DNA from 2 places in the Kocuria sp. NPDC057446 genome. Region 2 is predicted to be linked to the other one. Evidence: predicted binding sites of a transcription regulator. Region 2 holds the regulator's gene; the other holds the start of a gene.
The links. The regulator HrcA, encoded in region 2, represses chaperone genes, less so after heat shock. The targets are predictions, from matches to a motif close to TTNGCACTCGNNNNNNNCGAGTGCNAA.
Positions count from the first base shown of each region.

Region 1: a site for HrcA is predicted at 11,121-11,147, ahead of ACFU0Y_RS04530 (FmdB family zinc ribbon protein). Genes of this name have one in related genera too.

Region 1 is NZ_JBHVDI010000021.1:2,565-15,402, reverse strand. Features, by position in the region: gene ACFU0Y_RS04590 (hypothetical protein) at 1-1,016, opposite strand, end outside; gene ACFU0Y_RS04585 (lysylphosphatidylglycerol synthase domain-containing protein) at 1,323-2,252, opposite strand; gene ACFU0Y_RS04580 (CDP-alcohol phosphatidyltransferase family protein) at 2,347-3,114, shown strand; gene ACFU0Y_RS04575 (class I SAM-dependent methyltransferase) at 3,107-3,973, opposite strand; gene ACFU0Y_RS04570 (glycosyltransferase family 4 protein) at 3,970-5,190, opposite strand; gene ACFU0Y_RS04565 (6-pyruvoyl tetrahydropterin synthase family protein) at 5,187-5,606, opposite strand; gene ACFU0Y_RS04560 (zinc-binding alcohol dehydrogenase) at 5,632-6,633, opposite strand; gene ACFU0Y_RS04555 (MarR family winged helix-turn-helix transcriptional regulator) at 6,732-7,202, opposite strand; gene ACFU0Y_RS04550 (maleylpyruvate isomerase family mycothiol-dependent enzyme) at 7,277-7,924, shown strand; gene ACFU0Y_RS04545 (RBBP9/YdeN family alpha/beta hydrolase) at 7,998-8,531, shown strand; gene ACFU0Y_RS04540 (hypothetical protein) at 8,584-9,528, shown strand; gene fmdA (formamidase) at 9,531-10,784, opposite strand; gene ACFU0Y_RS04530 (FmdB family zinc ribbon protein) at 10,823-11,107, opposite strand; gene ACFU0Y_RS04525 (FAD-binding oxidoreductase) at 11,225-12,652, opposite strand; gene ACFU0Y_RS04520 (peptidoglycan DD-metalloendopeptidase family protein) at 12,791-12,838, opposite strand, start outside.
Region 2 is NZ_JBHVDI010000102.1:946-10,755, reverse strand. Features, by position in the region: gene ybeY (rRNA maturation RNase YbeY) at 1-299, opposite strand, end outside; gene ACFU0Y_RS12480 (PhoH family protein) at 299-1,378, opposite strand; gene ACFU0Y_RS12475 (GerMN domain-containing protein) at 1,668-2,588, shown strand; gene ACFU0Y_RS12470 (16S rRNA (uracil(1498)-N(3))-methyltransferase) at 2,646-3,425, opposite strand; gene dnaJ (molecular chaperone DnaJ) at 3,422-4,573, opposite strand; gene hrcA (heat-inducible transcriptional repressor HrcA) at 4,645-5,652, opposite strand; gene ACFU0Y_RS12455 (DUF3097 domain-containing protein) at 5,830-6,693, shown strand; gene ACFU0Y_RS12450 (DUF4870 domain-containing protein) at 6,850-7,314, shown strand; gene hemW (radical SAM family heme chaperone HemW) at 7,382-8,626, opposite strand; gene lepA (translation elongation factor 4) at 8,626-9,810, opposite strand, start outside.

The DNA.
Region 1 (12,838 bases), on a different contig from region 2:
GCCTCGCTGACCTGTCCGTCCAGCGCGGTCGTCTGGGCCGGCAACGACTTCAGCTGCGCCTCCGCAGCGGAGATCTCGCCGTTGACCTTGTTCAGCTGGTCCAGGAGCGGAGCGACGCGGCCCTGCAGGGTCCGGACCTCGGCCTCCTTGGCGGTGACCTGGGCGTTCAGGCCGTTCACCGTGGCCACGAGGGCGTCCGTCCGCGGGTTGTGCGCGGCGTTCTCGTCCTGCTGAGCGGTCACCGCCTCGGCGGCGTCCTGCGCGGTGGTGCCCAGTGCGTTCAGCTCGGCCTGGGCCTCGGCGATCTCCGTCTGCTGAGCGGCCAGCGCGTCGGCGGCGCGCTTCGCGGTGGTCTGGGCCGCGGCGAGGGCCTCCTGCGCCTCGGCGGTCTCCGTCTGGTGGGCCGCCAGCGCGTCGGCGGCATCCTTGGCGGTGGCCTGCGCCGCGGCGAGGGCGCCCTGCGCCTCGGCGATCCGGCGCTGCTGAGCGTCGAGCTCGTCCTGGGCGGCGGCGCCGCCGGCCTCCAGCCGCTGGAACTCCTCCTCGGCCTCGGTGACGGCCCGCTCGGCGGCGGTGCGGGCGTCCCCGGCCGTGGCGGCGGTGTCCTCCAGGGCGGCGAGCTCGGCCGCGGCCCCGGTGACCTGATCGTTCTTGGTGGTGACGGCACCGGCCGCCGCCGTGGCGACGGTTTCCAGCGTGTTCAGCTCCGCCTGGGCGGTGTCGATCTGCGCCTGCTTCGCCATGGCGTCCGCGGTCGCCCCGGCGGTCTGCTCCTTCAGGGCGGCGAGCGCCTGCTTCCCGGCTTCCAGGTCGGCTTCCAGCGGCGTCAGCCGCTCCTGCAGAGTGGCCCACTGCGACGTCAGCTCGGCGAGGGCCGTCTCGGTGGCGGCCACGGCCTCCACGGTCTCGGCCTGCTTCGCGGTCAGCGCGGCCAGCTCGCCCTCGGCCGTCCGGACGTCCTCGGCGAGCTGCTCCGCGTTCTTCTTGGCGGCCGCCTTCAGCAGGCCCTGCTGCACCGTGCCGCGGTGCGCGTTCTGGGTGACGACGCCGTTGCAGATCCCGCCGGTGGGGCCGAGGGCGGCGCCGCCTGCGCCGGAACCGCCACGGCGAGTCCCCTGAAGACGGTGGAAACCGCCAGTGCGGCGACGGCACGGCGAGTGCCCTGGATGCGCCGAGTGCTCGAAGACAGTGTGGATCCACGGAAGAATGACCTGTCTGGTCCCCCAGGTCGGTCGGCCCACCCCCCCATGAGTCGGCCCCCGCAGAAGTTTGCACGAGTTAACGTCAGTCCAGGGCGCGGAACGGGGCAAGGCCCTCCGCACTCAGCCTGCGCCGCGGACCGGGTGTCCTGCGCTGGCCTGGCGCGTTTCCGGGTCCGGTCGCAGGGACCCCGGCCCCAGCCACCGCAGCAGCACGAGAGCTCCCGGCAGGGCGGAGATCAGGGCGAGCAGTCCGTAGCCGATCGAGATCGCGAAGCCGGTCCCGGCGGGCAGGCCGTGGGCCATCGCGGCCAGGGTGGTGATGCCCTCGCGCGGGCCCCAGCCGCCCACCCCGACGGGGACGGACATGCCCGCCAGGCCCAGCACGGTGGTCCCCCACAGGTGCGCCAGGGACTCCTCCGGGACGGTGCGCACGGCGGCGAGCAGGAACAGTCCCTGGTAGCAGGCCCAGGCGAGCACGGACAGCGCCCACACACCGGCCCGGTCCCGCGCCGGGGCGCCGCGCGTCGAACGCCAGGCCGCGGCGCCCACGGCGAGGGCCCCGAGGCCGAGGCCCGCGGCGAGCCAGCCGCCGACGGCCAGGGCGGGGACGGTCCCCGCCGCGAGCAGCACGGAGGTCCCGGCCAGCCGTTCTCCCAGCACGGAGCCGCCGGCCCCGGACCAGTTGTCCCCGCGCCGGCGGCGGCGCAGCACCCGCACCGCGTCCCCGGTCACGCCTCCGGGCAGCAGCAGGTTGACGAGCCCGGACGCCCAGCACTCGCCCAGGGCCTCCCGGAAGCCGATCGGTGTGCCGCGGCTGCGGGCCACGAGCCGCCAGCGCTGGGCCTGGGCCGCGGTGGCCACGAGCCCGGCGCCCAGCGCGAGCACCACGGTGGCGGGGGTCAGGATCCCGACGGCGCTGCGCACCGCGTCCGTGCCCAGCGTGCGGAACAGCAGGGCGAGGAGCAGCAGCCCCGCTGTCGCCTGACCGGCGGCGAGCAGCACGCGGAGAACGCGCCGCCGGCGGGGGGCGGGCGGGGTCTCGGCGGGCATGGGCGCAGTCTAGCCATCGCCCGCCGTCGCCCGGATTGACGCGGCGGGCCGGCCCCGCCCAGGATGAAGACCCCCGACGCGGAGAGGCGACCGCATGCCCCTGGCCCGTTCCACCGCACCCCGTCCCTCGGCGCGCCGGGACGGTGTCCTGGCCTTCACGGCCCTCGCCGGCGCCCTCGCGGTGCTCGTCCTGCTGACCGACGCGGGGCTCCCGGCGCTGGTGGCCTCCGGGGTGCTGGGGCTCGCCGTGCTCGGAGCCGTGGTGCGCAGCACCGTGCGCCGCAGTGGGGAGCCCTACGGCCCGGCCGACCGGATCACCGTGGGCCGCTCCGTGCTCGTCGCCCTGGCCGCCGCGCTCCTGCCCGTGGGACTCGCCGCCGGGCCGGGCCAGGAGGCGGGCCGGCCCGTCGACGCCTGGTGCTGGGCCGTGTTCGCCGTCGCGCTGCCGGCCTGGCTGCTCGACGGGATCGACGGGTGGGTGGCGCGGCGCACCGGCACCGCCACGCGCGCCGGGGCGCGGTTCGACCAGGAGGTCGACGCCGCGCTGCTGCTGATCCTCTCGGTGGCCGTCGCGGCCCGGATCGGCCTGCCGGAGGCGTGCTGGGTGGTGACGATCGGCGCCCTGCGCTACCTGTTCCTGCTGGGGCTGCGGGTGCGTCCCCCCTGGCGCCGCGAGCTGCCCTACTCCAGGTACCGGCGGGTGGTCGCGGGGATCCAGGGCGGGGTCCTGATCGGCGCCCTGGTCCCGCCGATCCCGCTGCCGCTGGCCGTCGCCGCCACCGTGCTCGCGCTGGTCCTGCTGCTGGTGTCCTTCGGCCGGGACGTCCTGTGGCTGGAGCGCGGCGCCCGCGGCCTCAGCTGACGGGCGGCAGGCCGAGCACGTCCGCATGCCCCACCGTGGCCCGCAGCCGGCCGCGGGCGCAGTCCACCAGACGGGTCCGCAGCCAGGCGTGGGCCTCGGCCGTGAGGTCCGGGCGGTGCTCCACGGCGGCGTCCGCCCGGTCCGCGAGGAACCGCTCCAGGAGGGGCCGGGCCCACGGCTGGTCGGAGATCCACCAGGGGGTGGGCACCACGTCCACGACCATGCCGCGCTCCCGGAGGGCCTCGGCGGCCAGCCGCACGGCGTCCGTGCCGGCGAGCTCGCCGCGGTGCTGGTGGTCCTCGAAGGCCCCCAGCACCGACGGGTCCAGGTGGTGCGGCGGGTCGAGCAGGACCTCGCCGTCGACGGTCAGGGCGAGCAGCGCCGGGACGGCGTGCTCGGAGAGCACCCGGGCGAGCTCGCGGACCTGCTCCCGCGTCAGCAGGTCGAGCAGCGCGGAGCACGCCACCAGCCGGCGGGCGGCAGGATGCTCCGCGAGCACCCGGCCGAGCTCCTCGACCCCGGCCAGGACGGGCACGACGTCGGCCCCCTCCTCCCGGGCGGCGGCCACGGCCTGGTCGAGCAGCCCGCGGTCGTGGTCGACCAGGATCCAGCGCTGGGGGCCGGGGAGGTGCCGGGCGAGCCAGGTCCGGTTCGCGCCCGTCCCGGCGCCGAGGTCCACGACGACGACGGGCTCGGCTCCCGCGGCGCCGGCGCTCCCGGCCGGCGGCAGCTCTCCCCAGTACCGGGTCAGCCGGGTGATCAGGGGAAGGGAGTCCTCGCGGGCCGCGGCGTCGGCAGGCTCGCGCAGGGCCAGCCAGTCACCGGCGACGGGACGGTCGGGGTCGGGGTGGTGCGTCATCTCGGTCTCCTCGTGCGGTCGGTGGTGGTGTCGTGATCGGCGGAGCCGTCCGTGGCCGTGACGGTGGCGTGCTCGGCGGCGGCGTGCTCGGCGGCGGCGTGCTCGGCGGCGGCGCCGCCGCCCGGGGAACCCGACGGGCCGAGGGGCCGGTCGATCGCCGCGAGGACGTCGCGGGCCGTGTCCTCCCAGCCGCGCAGCCGCTCCCGGCGGGCCAGTGCCGCGCTCCGCCACCGGGCGCGCAGGGCGGGCCCGGTCAGCCACTCCTCCAGCGCTGCGGTCCAGGCCGACGGATCGGCGGGGTCGAGCGCGGCCCCGGCGCGGGCGCCGGCCGCGCCCCGGGGCGCCGGTGTGCCGTCGAGGGCCTCGACCGCGCCGGTGCCGGCCGCGACCACCGCGGGCACGCCCTGGGCGAGCGCCTCGGTGACGACCATGCCGTAGGTCTCGACCGTCGAGGGCAGCAGCAGCAGGTCCGTGCGGGCCCACTGCCGGGCCAGCGCGGCGCCCTCGAGGGGGCCGGGGCAGCGCACGCGCCCCGGGTCGGGGAAGGCCTCGACCGCGGCGCGCAGCGCGTCCACGTGCGCGGCATCGCCCGCGGGGCCCACGAGGTCGAGGGTCCAGTCGAGTCCGGCCAGCGGCGCGAGGGCCTCCAGCAGGAGCAGCTGGTTCTTGCGCGGGGTCAAGGACGCCAGGCAGGTCAGCCGCGGCGGGCGCGAGCCCGCCGCCACCGGCCCGCGCTGCACCCCCGGCTCGGCCACGGCGGCGTCCGCGGTGCCGTAGCGGCGGAGGAGGTCGCGGGCCGCCCAGGCGCTGGGCGTCAGCACACCGGTGGCCGCGGCGAGGGCGGCGGCCTCCCGCCGGGCGAGATCCGCGGCGGCCGCGGGGTCCAGTCCGGTCTCGGCGGGCAGCGGCAGGTGCACGAGCAGGTGCACGGGCACGCCGGAGCGCACCGCGTGACCGACGGCCTCCGGGGCCGCGCACCCCACGAGGCCGTCGAGGAGCACCGATCGGCTGGGGGCCGGTGCGCCGAGTGCCCGGCGCAGCCGCGCCCGGGCGGCGCCGTCCGGCGCGGGCCAGTCCCCGGCCACCGGCACGAGGCGGGCCGGGCGGCCCAGTGCGCCCAGCGCGGCCACGAGCCGGCGGTCGTAGAGCGAGCCGCCGGTGGGCCGTCCGGCGTCGTCGGGCACCACCACGTCGAGGCCCGCGCGCACGGTGCTCACCGGGCGGGGTCGGGCCCGCCGCGCTCGCTCAGCACGGGCAGCTCGAGGGTGTAGGAGGCCCAGGCGTCGGGGGTCTCCCGCAGGGTCACGGTCAGCCGCTCGAGCCCCTCGACGGACGCCGCGCCCGCCGCGAGCCGCTCGGCCACGTACTGGGCGAGGACCTCCGTGGTGGACAGCCGGCCCGCGAAGTCCGGGTGCTCGTCGAGGTTGCGGTAGCGCAGCCCGTCCAGGACGCCCGCGAGCAGGTCGCCGGCCACCCCGATGTCCATGACCACCCCGTGCTCGTCGAGGACCGGCCGGGACCAGGTGGTCTCCACCTGGTAGGTGGCCCCGTGCAGGTTCTGGGCCGGGCCGAAGAAGGGGTCCGGCAGGCTGTGGGCGATCATCATGTGGTCTCGGACGGTCAGGGTGAACACGGGGCTCCTCGGGTCGGTGGAGTGGTCAGTCGTAGTCCACCACGTGGCACAGCACGTCCCGGGCGTCCCCGGCGAGCCGGGCCATGGTGGCGGGCAGCTCCTCGAAGGGCGAGCTCCCGGAAAGCAGGGCGTCGAAGCGGGGGTCCTGCAGGGCGTCCAGCGCGGTGGCGAGCCGGTCGGCGGTCGTGCGGCGGGCGCGGCGGGCGGGGGCGACGGCGCCCACCTGGCTGGCGCGGATCTGCAGCCGGCGGGCGTGGAAGTCGGCGCCGAGCGGGACGGCGGGCTCCTCGTCGCCGTACCAGGACATCTCGATGAGCTCGCCCTCGTCGCCGAGCAGCTCGAGTCCCCGGGCCAGTCCGGCGGCGGTGGCGGACGCGTGCACCACCACGTCGCACTCCCCCGCGGCGTCCCGCGGCAGCACGTGCTCCACGCCGAGCCGGGCCGCGAGCTCCCCGCGGGAGGGCTGCGGGTCCACGAGCTGCAGCCGGGCGAGCGGGAAGCGGGCCAGCAGCGCGGCCGCGCACGCGCCGATCATCCCGGCGCCGACCACGGCCACGCGGTCCCCGAACCGGGGGGCGGCCTCCCACAGGGCGTTGACGGCCGTCTCCACGGACCCGGCGAGGACCGCGCGCCCCGAGGGAACGCCGTCGGGCACGGGGGTCACCGCGGAGGCCGGGAGCACGTAGCGGTCCTGGTGGGGGTGCAGGCTGAAGACCCGCCGGCCCACCAGCTCCTGCGGCCCCTGCTCCACGAGACCCACGGACAGGTAGCCGTACTTCACCGGCCCCGGGAAGTCCCCCTCCTGGAACGGGGCGCGCATCCGCTCGCGCACCCGCGCCGGGACGAGCCCCCGGTGGACGAGCGCCTCGGTGCCGCGGCTGACCCCGGAGTGCAGGGCCCGCACCAGGACGTCCTCCGGGCCCGGGACGGGCAGCTCGGCGGTGCGCAGCTCCCCCCGGCCGGGCTCCACGGTCCAGTAGGCGCGGCAGGTGCGGGGCTCCGCGGGGGCGTCAGCGGCGTCGGTCATGGTCCCATTGTGTCCTGACGCCGCCTGCGCGCCACCGGGCGACCACGAGCCGTCCGCGGGGGTGCCACAGGCCCGCCCACACCGCTCGCGCGCCGTGGTCAGCCGGGCGGCCCGTGGTCGACCGGCGCGGAGCCGGCGTCGCCGGGCTCCTCGTGCAGCTCGGCGAGCGCCCGGCGCAGCGCGGCGTAGCGCCGCGCCCCGAGCCGGTGCCGCCACTGCTCCTCCACCTCGGCGACCACGCCGGCCGCCACCGCCTGGGCGGCCCGGCCGCGCTCGGCGACGATCACCAGCCGGGCCCGGGCGTCGGCGGGGTCCGGGCGCCGCTCCACGTACCCCTCCTCCTCCATGGCCTGCACGAGCAGGCTGGCCGTCTGCTTGGTGACCCGCGCCTGCTCCGCCAGCCGCACCGTGCGCGTGCCCTCCGGGCCGATCCGCTGGAAGATCCGCGCCTGGGCGTAGGAGAGGTCCGCGAAGCCGGCGGCGTGCAGGGCCTCCACCACCCGGATCTCCATGTCCCGGTAGGGGTAGTACAGCAGCAGCCCCGTGTTCGTCCCCGCGTCCTCGTGCATCTCCACCCCTTGACAGCGCGGCGGTCCCCGCCGGAAAATTAGTCAGGCACCTTGACCATCAGGGGGAGATTATCATGGACCGCGACGCCATCTGGGAGTCCGTGCACCGGGAGCGGTCCGCGCTGGCGGACCTGCTCGAGACGCTCCGCCCCGAGGAGTGGGACCACCCCACCCTGTGCCCGGGATGGGCGGTGCGGGACGTCGCGGCCCACGTCATCTCCTCACCCCAGTTCGGTCTCCCCGATCTCGCCCGCGCCCTGTGGCGGGGACGGGGGGACTACAACCGCGCCGTGTACCTGGACGCGCGGGACCGCGGCCGTCGGCCGGTCGAGCAGATCGTCGCGGACTACCGCCGCCTGGACGGGTCGAGGCGCCACCCCCCGGGCACGGGCGTCCGGGACCCGCTGCTGGACGTCCTGGTCCACACCCAGGACATCGCCCTGCCCCTGGGCCGCCGGCACGCCATGCCCCCGGAGGCCGCCCGCGCGGCCGCCGAGCGCGTGTGGTCCGTCTCGTTCCCGTTCCGGGCGCGCCGGAGACTGCGCGGGGTGAAGCTCACCGCGACCGACGTCGACTGGCAGGCCGGCAGCGGCCCCGAGGTCCGCGGGACCATGGAGGCGCTCCTGCTGCTGCTGACCGGTCGCACGGCGGCCCTGGACCGGCTCGAGGGGCCGGGCCTGGAGCTCGTGCTGCCGGGGGCGGGGGCCGCCCGCGGCTCTTGACACCCCGCGGCGACGGCGGGGACGCTGGAAGCGGCGGCGTCCGCCGTCACCTCCCCCGTCCCCGAGGTGACCCATGGTCCAGCGCATCCTCTTCCTGCACGGTGCCGGGCCACAGCCCGGACCCGGTGAGAACCCGGTGGTCGAGGCCCTGCGGCGGCAGTGGCCCGACGCCGACCTCGTCGCCCCGGACCTCCCGAGCCCGGAGTACCCCGACCCGGAGCAGTGGCAGGAGGCGATCGGCCGGGCCGTCCGCGCCATCCCGGACGAGCCCTGGGTGATCGTCGGCCACTCCCTCGGCGGCTCCGAGGCCCTGCGCTTCCTCTGCCACCGGATCCCCACGCTGCTGCAGCGCGTGGTGACCGTGGCGGCCCCGTGCTGGTGCCCGGAGCACCCGGACTGGAACGAGCGGGGCTTCGCCCTGCCCCCCACCGTGGGCCGGAAGCTCGCGGACCTCGAGATCGTCGTGGTCCACGCCGAGGACGACGACGTGGTGCCCGCCGACCACGCGCACTGCCTCGCCGAGCAGCTGCCCTCGGCCGAACTCGTGCTGCTCCCCTCCGGGGGGCACCTGCCGACGTCCTGGACGGACCGGGGACTCATTGCGTGAGGCGGACCCGCGCAGATCGGCAGGACCGCCGTCGTGCGGGAGCACGGGGGTCATGACCCGATCGCATCCGAGGCACCGCAGGACCGTTCGCACCCTGGGGATCGCCGCGCTCCTCCTGGGGCTCTCCGTCCCGGTGCCCGCGTCGGCGCTGCCCGCCGCCCCCGGCGGCGAGGTCGCCGGGACGTCCTCGGTCGCTGTCCCCGCCTCCTGCGGTCCGACGGCCGCCGGGTCCTTCCCCGTGGCGAACGGGCCCACGGCGGAGGACGACCGGCGAGCCCTGACCGCCGCTCTGGACAGGTTGAGCGGGGCTGTGGGCGCCGAGATCGGAGTGCTGGCCCAGGACGCCGAGGGCCGCGCGGTCTTCGCCCACCACCCCGAGCTGTCCGGCATGGAGGCGAGCCTCTCGAAGGTCCCGCTGGCCCTGACCACCATGCGCCTGGCCGCCGAGCGGGGCGGCCGGCTCACGCAGCAGCAGCGCGCCCTGATCCGCGACAGCGTCCACGAGAGCGGCAACGAGTCCACCTCCGCCCTCTACGGCGCGCTCGGTCCCACGGTCTCCGCCATGGAGGGCGAGATCAATGAGACCTACGACCTCATGGGCGTCACCTCGACCCGATCCTCCGGCGGCTGGGGCCACAACCTGACCACGGCCTCCGACCAGCTGGCCGTGCTGGGCACGGTGGTCCGCGGGGCGGACTGGCTCCCCGAGGAGGACCTCGCCTGGCTGCGGGAGCAGATGCGGCCCGGCCACCCGTCCCAGACGTGGGGCGTGGGGTCCCGGCGCGCGGGCGCGAGCGCACCGTCGGACTCCCTCGTCAAGAACGGGTGGCTGCCGGATGCCGGGGGCGCGTGGGACGCCCACAGCGTGGGGCGGGTGGCGACGGGCGGGACGGCCCACCACGTCGCGGTCCTGGGCTCCGGCTACGCCACCGCGGCGTGCGGCCAGGACGTGGCCACCGCCGTGGTCGAGCTGTACCTCGCGCTCGGGGCCGGCTGAGCTCACGCGGACGCGTGCGGCGCACCCTGTCCCGGGTCCACCTGGTGCGGCCCCGCCGCGGAGGGCCGGACGTCGAAGTCGAAGATCGCGGTGGGCAGGTAGACCGTGGCGCAGGAGTTGGGGATGTCCACCACTCCCGAGAACCGGCCCTCGATCGGCGCGGCGCCCAGCAGCAGGTACGCCTGCTCCGGGGAGTACCCGAACTTCACGAGGTAGTCGATCGCGTGCAGGCAGGCCCGCTGGTAGGACAGCTGGGAGTCGAGGTAGCGCTGCTCGCCGTCGAGGGTCACCGAGGTGCCGGAGAAGGCGATCCACTCGCTGTACTGCGGGTCCGTCCGGCCCGGCAGGAAGATCGCGTTCTCCGTGACCCCGTAGGTCTCCATGCCGCCCTTGATGACGTCCACGTGGAAGTCGATGAACCCGCCCATCTCGATGGCGCCGCAGAACGTGATCTCGCCGTCGCCCTGGGAGAAGTGCAGGTCGCCCACGGAGAAGTTCGCGCCGTCCACGAAGACGGGATAGAACACGCGGGTGCCCTGGGTGAGATTCTTGATGTCCTGGTTGCCGCCGTTCTCCCGGGGCGGCGCGGTGCGCGCGGCCTCCGCGGCGACCCGTTCGACGTCGGGGTCCGGGACACCGCCCAGCAGGGCGTCCTGGGGCTCCGGCGGCAGCGCGAGGGGAGGGACCCGTTCCGGATCGGTGGCGATGAGCGCTCCTTCGCGTGCGTTCCACCGGGCCAGGAGCTCCGCGGAGGGCGCGGTGCCCATCAGACCGGGGTGGACGATGCCGGTGAACGAGACCTCCGGGACGTGGCGGGAGGTCGCGGTCTGGCCGCGGAAGTCCCAGATCGCCTTGTAGGCGTCCGGGAACCGGTCGGTGAGGAAGCCCCCGCCGTTGGACCGCGCGAACACTCCGGTGTAGCCCCAGCCCTGTCCGGCCAGCGGACCGGAGTCCTCCTGCGGGATGGGGCCGACGTCGAGGATGTCGACGACGAGCAGGTCCCCCGGCTTCGCCCCCTGCACCGCGAACGGGCCGGAGAGCTTGTGCACGGTCGTCAGCGGCGCGTTGAGGACGTCCTCGGCGGAGTCGTCGTTGACGATCGCGCCGTCGAACCACTCCCGGCAGTGCACCCGGAACGTGTCCCCCGGACGCACGGTGGCCACCGGAGGGATCTCCGGGTGCCACCGGTTGTGCCCCACCAGCTGCTGGTCCTCGAACGGCCGGGACGAGTCCAGGGGAAAGATGAGCTCCGGCATGACGTGCCTCCTCGGTTGCGGTGCTGCGGTGGTGGCGCTCAGGGGCGGGGAAGTCCGCGGTGCAGGGGGTTGCCGGTGGTCCGGGGCGCTCGCCGGGAGCCCGGCGGGATGGCCGTGACGACGTCGGGCTCGGCGGCGGTGGCCTCGGTGCGCTCGATCAGCCGGGCCGCAGGGGTCCCGGCCCGGGAGAGCCCCGGCGCGCTCATCAGCCGCCGCGCCGTGGACCCGCAGCCGGGGCAGTCGCTCTCGCGCGTGGCGGCGCCCATGCCCAGCAGGACCTCGAAGTCCCCGCACTCCGGGCACCGGTACTCGTAGATCGGCATGCGGGCCGCCTCCCGGGAACGCGGGTCTCTGGACTGCCGACCCTAGTGCCGGGTGCGCGGCCGGGGAAGGGCGGCCGTCCACCTCGCCGGGACATGACGAGGAATCCCTCGGCGTCCTCAGGGCCGCCCGGGCCGGACGTTGAGGTTGTGCCGGAAGAGGTTGCCGGGATCGTAGCGGTCCTTCAGGGCGGCGAGCCGCTGGTGCTTCTCCCGCCCGTAGGCCAGGCGGACCGCCTCCGCCGGATCGACCCCGAGCTCGTCGTCCGGGCCCATGAGGCCGACGTACTCGCCGGGCTCGGCGAACTGCTCCATCGCGTCGCGCACGCTCCGCACGAAGCCGGCGAGCCGTTCGTCGTCGGCGGGGTCGTGCCGGACGCCGTAGACCGTCAGCCAGTACCGCGCGGACCGGTTGGGGAACGCGGTGGCCTCCTCGGGCACCCGGCCGAAGGCGCCCTCGAGGTGGTGGACGTCGATGCCGGCGCCCCGGCAGGTGATCCCCGAGGCCAGTCCGACGAGGACGTCGACGACCTCGTCGTCCAGCCGGGAGAAGGGCAGGTTCCGCCAGTGCCCGTGCGAGCCCTTGGGGAACAGCCCGTCCCGGGCCCCCTGCCATGCGGGCCAGGGCGTCGAGCCCATCTCCTCGGCGTCGGGCGGGACCTCCTCCCGCAGTCCGTCGACGACGTCCAGACCGGCGGCGTGGTCCTCGGAGGCCCAGCTGAGTCCCACGGTGAGCACCGGCTCGTCGCCCATCCCCGCCCCCGGGGGCGGGATCGCGAACGTGAGGACGGGGTTCATCTCGTCCGGCAGACCCCGGGACCAGGCGGCGAAGGCGGTCAGGGCGCCCCGCCAGTGCGCCCTGCGGTAGTAGAGGCTCCCCACGAGCACCGCGGACGGCAGCCGGCGGGCGCGGAAGGTGAAGGAGGAGACCACCCCGAGATTGCCTCCGCCCCCGCGCAGCCCCCAGAACAGCCCGGCGTTCTCCTCCTCGCTGGCGTGCAGGTGGTCGCCGGAGGCGGTCACCACGTCGGCGGAGTCCAGGTTGTCGAGGGTGAGGCCGTTGCTGCGGGTCAGCCAGCCCATGCCCCCGCACAGGGTGAGCCCCACTACGCCGGCCGAGCCCACGAGACCGCCGGGAACGGCGAGGCCGTGCCGGGCCGTGGCACGGTCGAGCGCCGCGACGGTGGTGCCGGGTTCCACGCTCACGAGCTGGTTCGCGGGATCGACGACGACGCCCCGCAGCCGCCCGAGGTCCAGCACCAGGCCGCCCTCGACCGTGCCGTGGCCCGCCACTCCGTGCCCGCCGCCCCGCACCGCCAGCGGCAGCCGCGTGCGGTGCGCCGCGGCCAGGGCCAGGTCGATGTCGTGGAGGTCCCCGGCCCGCACGACGGCCTGGGGCCTGGCGTCGATCAGGCCGTTCCAGACGCGGCGGGCCCGGTCGTAGTCGGGGTCCCCCGGCTCGATCAGCCCCCCGGCGAGACGGTCCCGGAGTTCCTGGAGCGCCCTGGTCGTCCCGCTGCCCGGCGCACCGTGGTCGGTGGTGCTCATGGCTCCCGCTCCCGCACGAAACAATCGTCAGCCCGGGGGCAAATTCTAGTCCGCCGCGCTCCGTGCACCGCAGATGACCTCGTCACGCCTGCATAACTCCGGGCGAGGCGTCAGGGGCGCACCGTCACGGGCGGGCTCTCAGGGGCGGACCGCCCCGTCCGCTCCGGCGGCCGGCGCGGGCTCGGC
Region 2 (9,810 bases):
ACGATGTCGCCCAGCGTGCCCTCAGCGGGCTCCTCCTCGGTCCCGGGGCGCAGCTCGTCCATCGGGAAGGACAGGACGTCCGTGGGGCCGGGCAGGTCCATCCACTCCACGTGCAGGCGCGCCATCTCGTCCTCGTCGACGACGGCGATCGACAGCTCCGCCCCGGGGTGGACGTGCAGGCGAGCCAGGACGTGCTCGGCGAGCCGGCCCAGCTGCTCGACGTCGACCGCGTCCCAGGCCGCGCGCTCCTCCGCGGGGAGATCGCGCGGGTCGACCTGGAGGTCGAACTCGACGGCCATCAGCCCTCCGCCCCGTCCGGACCGGCAGGCGCGGCGTCGCGGGCGGCCCGGGCGTCCTCCTTGCGCCGGCGCCGCTCGTTGCGGTGCCGGTTGGTCGTGTCGAACGCGTCGTAGGCGCTGACGATCCGGCCCACGAGCTCGTGGCGCACCACGTCCTCCGCGGTCATCTCCGTGAACGCGACGTCCTGGACGCCGCCGAGCACGTGCTGGACCTGGCGCAGACCCGAGGCCGCGCTCCCCGGCAGGTCCACCTGGGTGACGTCCCCGGTGACGACCATCTTTGAGCCGAAGCCCAGCCGGGTGAGGAACATCTTCATCTGCTCGGGCGTCGTGTTCTGCGCCTCGTCGAGGATGATGAACGCGTCGTTGAGGGTGCGGCCGCGCATGTAGGCGAGCGGGGCGACCTCGATGGTGCCGGCCTCCAGGAGGCGCGGGATCGAGTCCGGGTCCATCATGTCGTGCAAGGCGTCGTAGAGCGGGCGCAGGTACGGGTCGATCTTCTCGCTGAGCGTCCCGGGCAGGAATCCGAGGCGCTCCCCCGCCTCCACGGCCGGGCGCGTGAGGATGATCCGGGACACCTCCTTGGCCTGCAGCGCCTGCACGGCCTTGGCCATCGCCAGGTAGGTCTTGCCCGTGCCGGCGGGGCCGATGCCGAAGACCACGGTGTGCTCGTCGATGGCGTCGACGTAGGCCTTCTGGTGCAGCGTCTTGGGACGGATCTTGCGGCCGCGGCTGGAGAGGATGTTCTGGGTCAGGGCGCCGCTGGGGCGGGCGGTGAGGTCCCGACCGATCAGCTCGAGCAGCTGCGTGATGACCTGGGGGGTCACCGCGGTCTCGCGGCCGGCCAGGACCTTCAGCTCGTCGAAGAGGGTCGCGACGATCTGCACGGGCCCGCTCGGGCCCTCGATGCCGAGCTCGAGACCGCGCGGGCTGGTCGTGAGGCCCGGGAACGCCGTCTCCACCTGGCGCAGGGTGTCGTCCCCGGAGCCGAGGCAGCGGACCATCGTCTCGCGGTCGGGGAAGGTGATGACGGTGCGGGCCGTCAGGGGGTGCGTGGTGCCGGGCAGCGTCTCAGTCATGGGTCCGGCCGCGGGGGCCGCGCTCTCGCTCTCTCGTGGGTCGCCGTGGTGGGGACGGCGGACGGGACTCGTCCTGCTCCCAGGGTACCGCGCGCCTCCGGCCCCGGCGGTCGCCGGCCGGACATTGCGATTTGGTATCGGTCACGGCCGCGGGGGCTCCTCGGCTGGGGGCCTCCGCGGCCGCTGTGCTGGAATGGTCCGGTCCTCCGGACGGGGGACGGGTGCGGCCTCCCCCGGTGCCGGCACCGCCCCCCACCCGACCCCGGAGAGCCGAGGTGCACGTCCCCCCATGTCCACCGCCCGTTCCCGGCCCGCCCGCGGCGTGCTCCCCGCGCTCGCCCTGTCCGCCGTGGCCGTCCTGGCCCTCGGCGCGTGCGCTCCCGGCGCGGACACCGGCCCCGGGGCCACGGTCTCCGCGACGGGCACGGCCCCCGTCTCGTCCACCGCGGCGAGCACCGCCGACGGCAGGGTGGCCACGACGAGGCTGCCCGTGTACTGGGTGGGCAGCGCGGACGGCGAGGAGCGGCTGTTCCGCGAGTTCCGCGACGCCTCCGAGGCGGCCGCGGCCGTGGACCCCATCTCGGCCGCGGCCTCGCTGATGACCGGGGCGGCCCCCGAGGACCCGGACTACCGGACGCTGTGGTCCCCGGTGGAGCGCGTGGGCGCCTCGACGTCCCCGGGCGGGACCATCACCGTGGACCTGCCCTCCGGGGCCTTCCGCGCGGACCTCGAGGAGCGGGAGGCCCGGCTCGCCCTCCAGCAGCTCGCGCACACGGTGACCGCCGCGGCGGTCACGGCGGGGCTGCTGCCCGGCAGCGCCGACGCCGAGGTGGTGGTGCTCGTGGACGGCCGGCCCGGCCAGGAGGTCTTCGGGTCCGTGCGCCTCGACGACCCGCTCCGGCCCGACGAGGACGTGGAGGCGCAGGTCTGGCTCGACGAGCCGCGGCAGGACGAGCGCTCCGAGGGCTCCCTCACCGTCTCCGGCCGGACCCTGGACGGCGTCCGCGGGAGCCGGTGGTCGGTGACCGGTCCGGACGGGGAACGCGTCTCGGGCGGTCCCGCCGACGCCGTCCCGCGCGAGGACGGGGCGGCCGGGTTCCGGGCGGAGCTCGACCTGGAGCCGGGCGACTACGTCGTGACGGTCGTCGGACGGGACGCCGGGGGCGGGACGGTGCGCGACGACAAGGACGTGCAGGTCCTCCCCGGCTGACCCGGCCGAGCGGGCCGACCCAGTGGACCGGGCCGATCGCACCGTCCGGCCGAGGGCTCAGCGGCTCCCGGGCGCCCAGCGGCCGAGGGCCGCGCTGAGCACCGCCACCGCGGCCGGTCCGGCGGTGGAGCTGCGCAGCACCTCGGGGCCGAGCCGGACCGGGAGGGCCCCCGCGGCGGCCAGGGCCTCGAGCTCGGCGGGGGCGATGCCGCCCTCGGGACCGACGACCAGCAGGATCCGGCCGGTGTCCTCCCACGGGGTGCCGGCGACGCCCGGCAGACCGGCGAGGGGCTCGTGGGCCTCCTCGTGCAGCACCAGGGCGCGGGTGCCCGGTTCGGCGAGGAGGCGGGTCAGCTCCCGGGTGGTGCACAGGGGCAGCACCTCGGGCCAGGCGGCCCGCCGGGACTGCTTCGCGGCGGCCGCGACGGTGTGCACCCACTTCTCGTGGCTCTTGGCGGCGCGCTCCTTCTTCCAGCGCACGATCGAGCGGTCCGCCTGCCAGGGCACCACGGCGTCGATCCCCAGCTCGGTGGCCGTCTCCACGGCCATGAGGTCCCGTTCCCCCTTGGCGAGGGCCTGGACCAGGACGAGCCGGGGCGTGCGGGCGGGCTCGGTGGTCACGGCGACGACGCCGACCTCCATGCTGTCCCGGTCCCCCGCGCGCAGCTCCGCGGTGGCCCGGGTCCCCGCGCCGTCGACGAGCTCGAGGCGCTCGCCGGGCGCGAGCCGGCGCACGGTGACGGCGTGCCGCGCCTCCGGGCCGGTGACGGTGAGGGCCGCCCCCGGCCCGAGGCCGGCCAGCCGGCCCGGCTCGACCTTGAAGACCGGCAGGCTCACAGGTCGGAGAACCGGTCCTTGAGCCGGGAGAAGAACCCGCCGGAGCCGGCCGGGGAGTTCAGGGTGGTGCCGGTGGACTGGTCCTCGCCGCGCAGCCGGGACAGCTGCTCGAGCAGCTCGCGCTGCTCGTCGTCGAGGCCCGTGGGGGTCTCGACCTCCAGGTGCACGAACAGCTCGCCCCGGCCGCCGCCGCGCAGCCGGGTGGCCCCCAGCTCGTGCAGGGTCACGGTGTGGCCGGTCTGCGTGCCGGGGCCCACGGGCACCTCGCGCTCGCCGTCGAAGGTCTCGAGGGTCACGGTGGTGCCGAGGGCCGCGGAGGTCATGGGCACCCGGACGCGGGCGTGCAGGTCGTCGCCCTGGCGCTCGAACGTCGGGTCGGGGTCGACCTTGAGCTCCACGTAGAGGTCGCCGTTCGGCCCTCCGGCGGTGCCGGCCTCGCCCTGTCCGGAGAGCCGGATCCGGTTTCCGGTGGAAACGCCGGCGGGGATCTTGACGGTCAGCGGGCGGCGGTCGCGCACCCGGCCCTCGCCGTAGCACTCGTGGCACGGGTGCTTGATGACCGTGCCGAAGCCCTGGCAGGTGGCGCAGGGCGCCGCCGTGACCACGGTGCCGAGGATCGACTGGACCTGGCGCTGCACCTGGCCGGCCCCGTGGCAGACCTCGCAGGTCTCCGGCTGGGTGCCGGCCTGGCAGCAGGAGCCGTCGCACGTGGGGCAGACCACGGCCGTGTCCACGGTGATCTTCTTCTCGGTGCCGAAGACCGCGTCCCGGAGGGAGACCCGCACGTTGATCAGGGCGTCCTGGCCCTGGCGGGTGCGGGAGGCGGGACCGCGCCGGCCGGAGCCGGGGCCGCCGGCGCCCTGGAAGAAGGTGTCGAAGATGTCGGCGAAGCCGAAGCCCGTGCCGGGGAAGCCGCCGCCGAAGCCGGTGTCGGTGCCGTTCTCGTTGCCGGTCGCGTCGTAGACGCGCCGCTTCTCCGGGTCGGAGAGGACGTCGTTGGCGTGGGAGAGGCGCTTGAAGTCCTCGGCGGCCTCGGGGCCGGGGTTGACGTCGGGGTGCAGCCGGCGGGCCTTCTTGCGGTAGGCCTTCTTGATCTCTTCCTGGCTGGCGTCCCGGGACACGCCCAGGGTCTCGTAGTGATCGCTCACCGTGGTCCGTTCTGTCGAGAGGTCTGTGGTGGGTGCTGCGGGAGGGCCCCGGGGACGGGGCCCGCGGGGGCTCAGCCCCCGAGGATACGGGAGAGGTAGCGGGCGACGGCACGCACGGCGGCCATCGTGGACGGGTAGTCCATCCGCATGGGGCCGACGACCCCCACCTTCGACTGCGGCCCGTACCCGGTGGCGACGACGGCGGCCTCCGCCAGGGGGCCCTCGGCGTTCTCCGTGCCGATCCGCACGGCGACCCCGCGGGCGTCCTGCTCCATCTCGGAGAGCAGCCGGAGCATCACCACCTGCTCCTCGAGGGCCTCGAGGACGGGGCCGATGCTCAGGTGGAAGTCCCCGGTGGCGCGGGCGAGGTTGGCCGTGCCGGCCATCACCATCCGGTGCTCGGCCCCGCCGGCCGCGAGGGCGCCGACGGCCTCCGCCACGGCGGCCGCGGCGGGCTGCAGCGGCGGGGCGGTGGACGCGGTCAGCACCGCGAGGGCGTCCGGGACCGCGGTCAGGGAGCGCCCGACCACGGCGGCCAGCACCCGGGCGCGCAGCTCGAGCAGCTGGGACTCCTCGAGGGGCGCCCGCAGCACGGCGACGCGCTGCGCCACCCGGCCGTTGGTCGGGATCAGCACCACGAGCACGCGGCCGGCGCCGAGGTCGACGACCTCGACGTGGCGCACGGTGACCCCGGATGCGTGCGGGTACTGCACCACCGCGACCTGCTGGGTCAGCTGCGCGAGCAGCCGCACGGTGCGCTCCATGACGTCGTCGATGTCGGCGGCGTCGTCGAGCAGCCGCTGGATGGCCCGCCGCTCGGGGCCCGAGAGCGGCTTGACGGCCGCGATCTGGTCGACGAACGTGCGGTAGCCCTTGTCCGTGGGGATCCGGCCGGAGCTCGTGTGGGGGGCCGCGATCAGGCCCTCCTCCTCGAGCGCGGCCATGTCGTTGCGCACGGTGGCCGAGGAGACGCCGAGCCGGTGCCGGTCCACGAGGGCCTTGGAGCCCACGGGCTCGCGGAAGTGCACGTAGTCCTCCACGATGGCCTGCAGGATCTGCAGTCGTCTCGGATGGTTCACGTCGCTCCTCCCCCGGCTCGTTCCCGCCCACCGCGCACTCCTGGCACTCGGGCGGGCACAGTGCTAACGCCGTCCAGTGTAGCCCCCGTGTCCGACGGCCGGGTCGCCGCCCCGGGTTTGGTACGCTTCCGGCTGATCCGCGCCGGACGCGCGGCACCGCGACCCGGGAGGACGACCATGAGCCAGCACGGCTGGGGGCCGCGCAGCCTCGACGACGACGCCCTGGCCCGACGCCGGCCGGCGTCGGCGGAGGTCCCGGTCGCCCCGGGGATGCTCCTGGAGGACGTCACGACCGGCTGGGTCGGCGCCGTCGTGTCCCTGGAGACCATCGGCGGGATGCGGGTGATGGGCCTCGAGGACCGGCGGGGACGGGTCAAGGCGTTCCCCCTGGGACCGGGCTTCCTGCTCGAGGGCGAGCCCGTGGTCGTCGTCGAGCCCCGCCGGGCCCCCGCCGCGCGGAAGCCCTCCCGGACGCGCTCGGGCTCCGTGGCCGTCGAGGGGCTGCGCGCGAGCACCGCCAAGGCCTCCCGCGTGTGGGTCGAGGGCTACCACGACGCCGAGCTGGTGGCCAAGGTCTGGGGGCACGACCTGGCGGTCGAGGGCATCGTCGTGGAGCCGCTGCACGGCATCGACGACCTGCCCGCCGCCGTGCGGGAGTTCGGGCCGGGTCCCGGGCGGCGGCTGGGGATCCTCGTCGACCACCTCGTGGCCGGCTCCAAGGAGTCCCGGATCGCCGCGGAGACGATGCGCCTGCCCGGCGCCGCGGGCAACGTCCTGGTGCTCGGCCACCCGTACGTCGACATCTGGCAGGCGGTGAAGCCGCGCACGCTCGGCGTCGGGGCCTGGCCCGTGGTGCCCCGGGGCACCGACTGGAAGACCGGCACCGCGGCCGCCCTGGGTTGGCCGCACCGCACCCCGGGCGACCTGGGCCGGGCCTGGCAGCACATCCTCTCCCGCGTGGACAGCTACGCCGACCTCGAGCCGTCCCTGCTGGGACGGGTCGAGGAGCTCATCGACTTCCTCACGGCGCCCGGGTCCTGACCCGCTGCCGACCCCGCACACAGGCGGCGACCAGCGGATCGTCACAAAGGCACACGTGCGCGGGGGCGGTCCCCGCGCGGCGGACCGGTCGGTAGGATGGTCGTGTCCCACCCACCCTCCGCGGCGCCGCCGCGGGCCCACCGCCGAAGGACCTCCGTGCCCGTGCAGACCGACCCCCGATCGAGCCGCGAGAACGCCGGGGCCCCGTTCGAGGGCCTCTCCCCCGTGGCCCAGCCGCTGACCGTCACCGAGGACCACCAGTGGGCGACCGTGGCGCACTTCGGCGGCGTCGTCGGCTTCCTCCCCTCGTTCCTGGTCCACCGCGTGTTCCGCGGCCGGGGCCCGTTCACCGAGCAGGAGTCGCGGGAGGCGATGAACTTCACCCTGCTGCCGACCCTCGTGGTGGTGGCCGGGATCCTGCTCGCCCCGGTGCCGTTCATCGGGTGGCTCTTCGCGCTCGCGGCCGCCGCCGCGTGGCTGCTGCTCGCCGTCGGCTCCCTGATCGGCGGGGTCCGGGTCAACCGCGGGGAGCCGCACCGCTACCGCTTCAACACCCGCCTCCACGACCGGCTCGCCGAGCGGCTCCGCGAGCGGTCCCGGCAGCGCTCCGCCCGCGGCTGACGCGGCGTCCTCCCGGAGCGTCTCCGGACGGGCACCGGTTCCCGGGGACCCGTGCCCAGCAGAGCCGTCAGGCGAGCAGCCGCCGCACCACGGCGTCGCCCAGCAGCCGGCCCCGCAGGGTGAGCACCACCGTGCCGCGCAGCGCGGCCGCCGGCTCCACCAGTCCGTCGGCGATCAGCCCGCCCACCGCCGCCCGCCCGTCGTCGTCGAGGGCCGTGACGGGCAGGCCGTCCCGGATCCGGGCCTCGAGCATCACCCGCTCGACGTGCCGGGTGTCCGCGTCGAGGATCTCCCGCCCCGCCGCCGGTGACTGCCCCGCGCGCACCCGGTGCGTGTAGGGCACGGGGTGCTTCAGGTTCCACCAGCGCGTCCCGCCCACGTGCGAGTGCGCCCCGGGGCCGATCCCCCACCAGTCCTGGTTGCGCCAGTAGGCGAGGTTGTGCCGGCTGCGGTGGGCCCCGGCGTCCGCGCCGCGGGCGGGCCGGGCCCAGTTGCTCACCTCGTACCACTCGAAGCCGGCCTCGGCGAGGAGGCGGTCCGCGAGCTCGTACTTGTCGGCCTGGTCGTCCTCGTCGATCGGGGGGACCTCCCCGCGCCGCATCCGCGCCGCGAGCTTCGTGCCGTCCTCGATGATCAGCGCGTACGCGGAGACGTGGTCGGGCTCGTAGCCCACCGCCGTGCGCACCGAGTGCTCCCAGTCGGCCAGGGACTCCCCCGGGGTGCCGTGGATGAGGTCCACGCTGACGCCCAGACCGGCCTCCCGCGCCCACCGCACGGCGCGCGGCACGTTGTCGGGGTCGTGCGTGCGGTCCAGGACGGCGAGCACGTGCGGGACGGCCGACTGCATGCCGAAGGACACCCGGGTCACCCCGGCCTCCGCGAGCACCGCCAGGGACTCCGGCGTCACGGAGTCCGGGTTCGCCTCGGTGGTCACCTCCGCGCCCTCGGTGAGCCCGAAGCTCTCCCGGGCCTGCGAGAGGACCGCGGCGAGGTCCTCGGCGGGCAGCAGCGTCGGGGTGCCGCCGCCGAAGAACACGCTGTGCAACCGGCGGGGGGCCGCCCCGGAGTCCTCCAGCACCCGGCGCGCCCAGCGGACCTCCGCCGCGGCGTCGGCGGCGTAGGCGTCCTGGGACACCCCGGGACCCAGCTCCACGGCCGTGTAGGTGTTGAAGTCGCAGTACCCGCACCGGACCGCGCAGAACGGCACGTGCACGTAGAGGCTGAGCGTGCGCTCGGCGGAGCCCTCCGCGGCGGAGGGCGGCAGCAGTCCGTCGAGCGGGCCGGGCGGGCCCTCCGGCTGGGCGGGAGCCACTACTTCTTCTTGTCCTTCGCCCCGGACTCGTCGGAGGACAGCGCCGCGACGAACGCCTCCTGGGGGACCTCGACACGGCCCACCATCTTCATCCGCTTCTTGCCCTCCTTCTGCTTCTCGAGCAGCTTGCGCTTGCGCGAGATGTCGCCGCCGTAGCACTTGGAGAGCACGTCCTTGCGGATCGCCCGGATGTTCTCGCGGGCGATCACCCGGGAGCCGATGGCGGCCTGGATGGGCACCTCGAACTGCTGGCGCGGGATGAGCTCGCGCAGCTTGCCGGTCATCATCACCCCGTAGGCATAGGCCTTGTCCCGGTGGGTGATCGCGCTGAAGGCGTCCACCGGCTCGCCCTGCAGCAGGATGTCCACCTTGACCAGGTCGGCGGCCTCCTCGCCCTCGGCCTTCCAGTCCAGGGACGCGTAGCCCTTGGTGCGGGACTTCAGCTGGTCGAAGAAGTCGAAGACGATCTCGGCCAGGGGCAGCCGGTAGCGCAGCTCCACCCGGTCCTCGGAGAGGTAGTCCATGCCCTTGAGCTGACCGCGCTTGGACTGGCACAGCTCCATGATCGCGCCGATGAACTCGGACGGGGCGAGGACCGTCGCGGCGACCATGGGCTCGCGGATCTCGGCGATCTTCCCCTCGGGGAACTCGGACGGGTTCGTGACCGCCCGCTCGGAGCGGTCCTCGAGGGTCACGTTGTAGCTCACCGAGGGCGCCGTGGAGATCAGGTCGAGGTTGAACTCGCGCTCGAGGCGCTCCCGGACGATCTCGAGGTGCAGCAGGCCGAGGAACCCGCACCGGAAGCCGAAGCCCAGCGCCGCGGAGTTCTCGGGCTCGTAGACCAAAGCGGCGTCGTTGAGCTGGAGCTTGTCGAGGGCGTCGCGCAGCACCGGGTAGTCGGAGCCGTCGATGGGGAACAGCCCCGAGAAGACCATGGGCTTGGGGTCCTCGTAGCCGCCCAGGTTCTCGGCGGCCGGCCGCTGGTGGTTGGTCACGGTGTCCCCCACCCGGGACTGGCGCACGTCCTTGACGCCGGTGATCAGATAGCCCACCTCCCCCACGCCCAGTCCCTCCGTGGGCTTCGGCTCGGGCGAGATGACGCCGATCTCGAGCAGCTCGTGCTGCGCGCCGGTGGACATCATCCGGATCCGCTCGCGCGGGGTGAGCCGGCCGTCGACCACCCG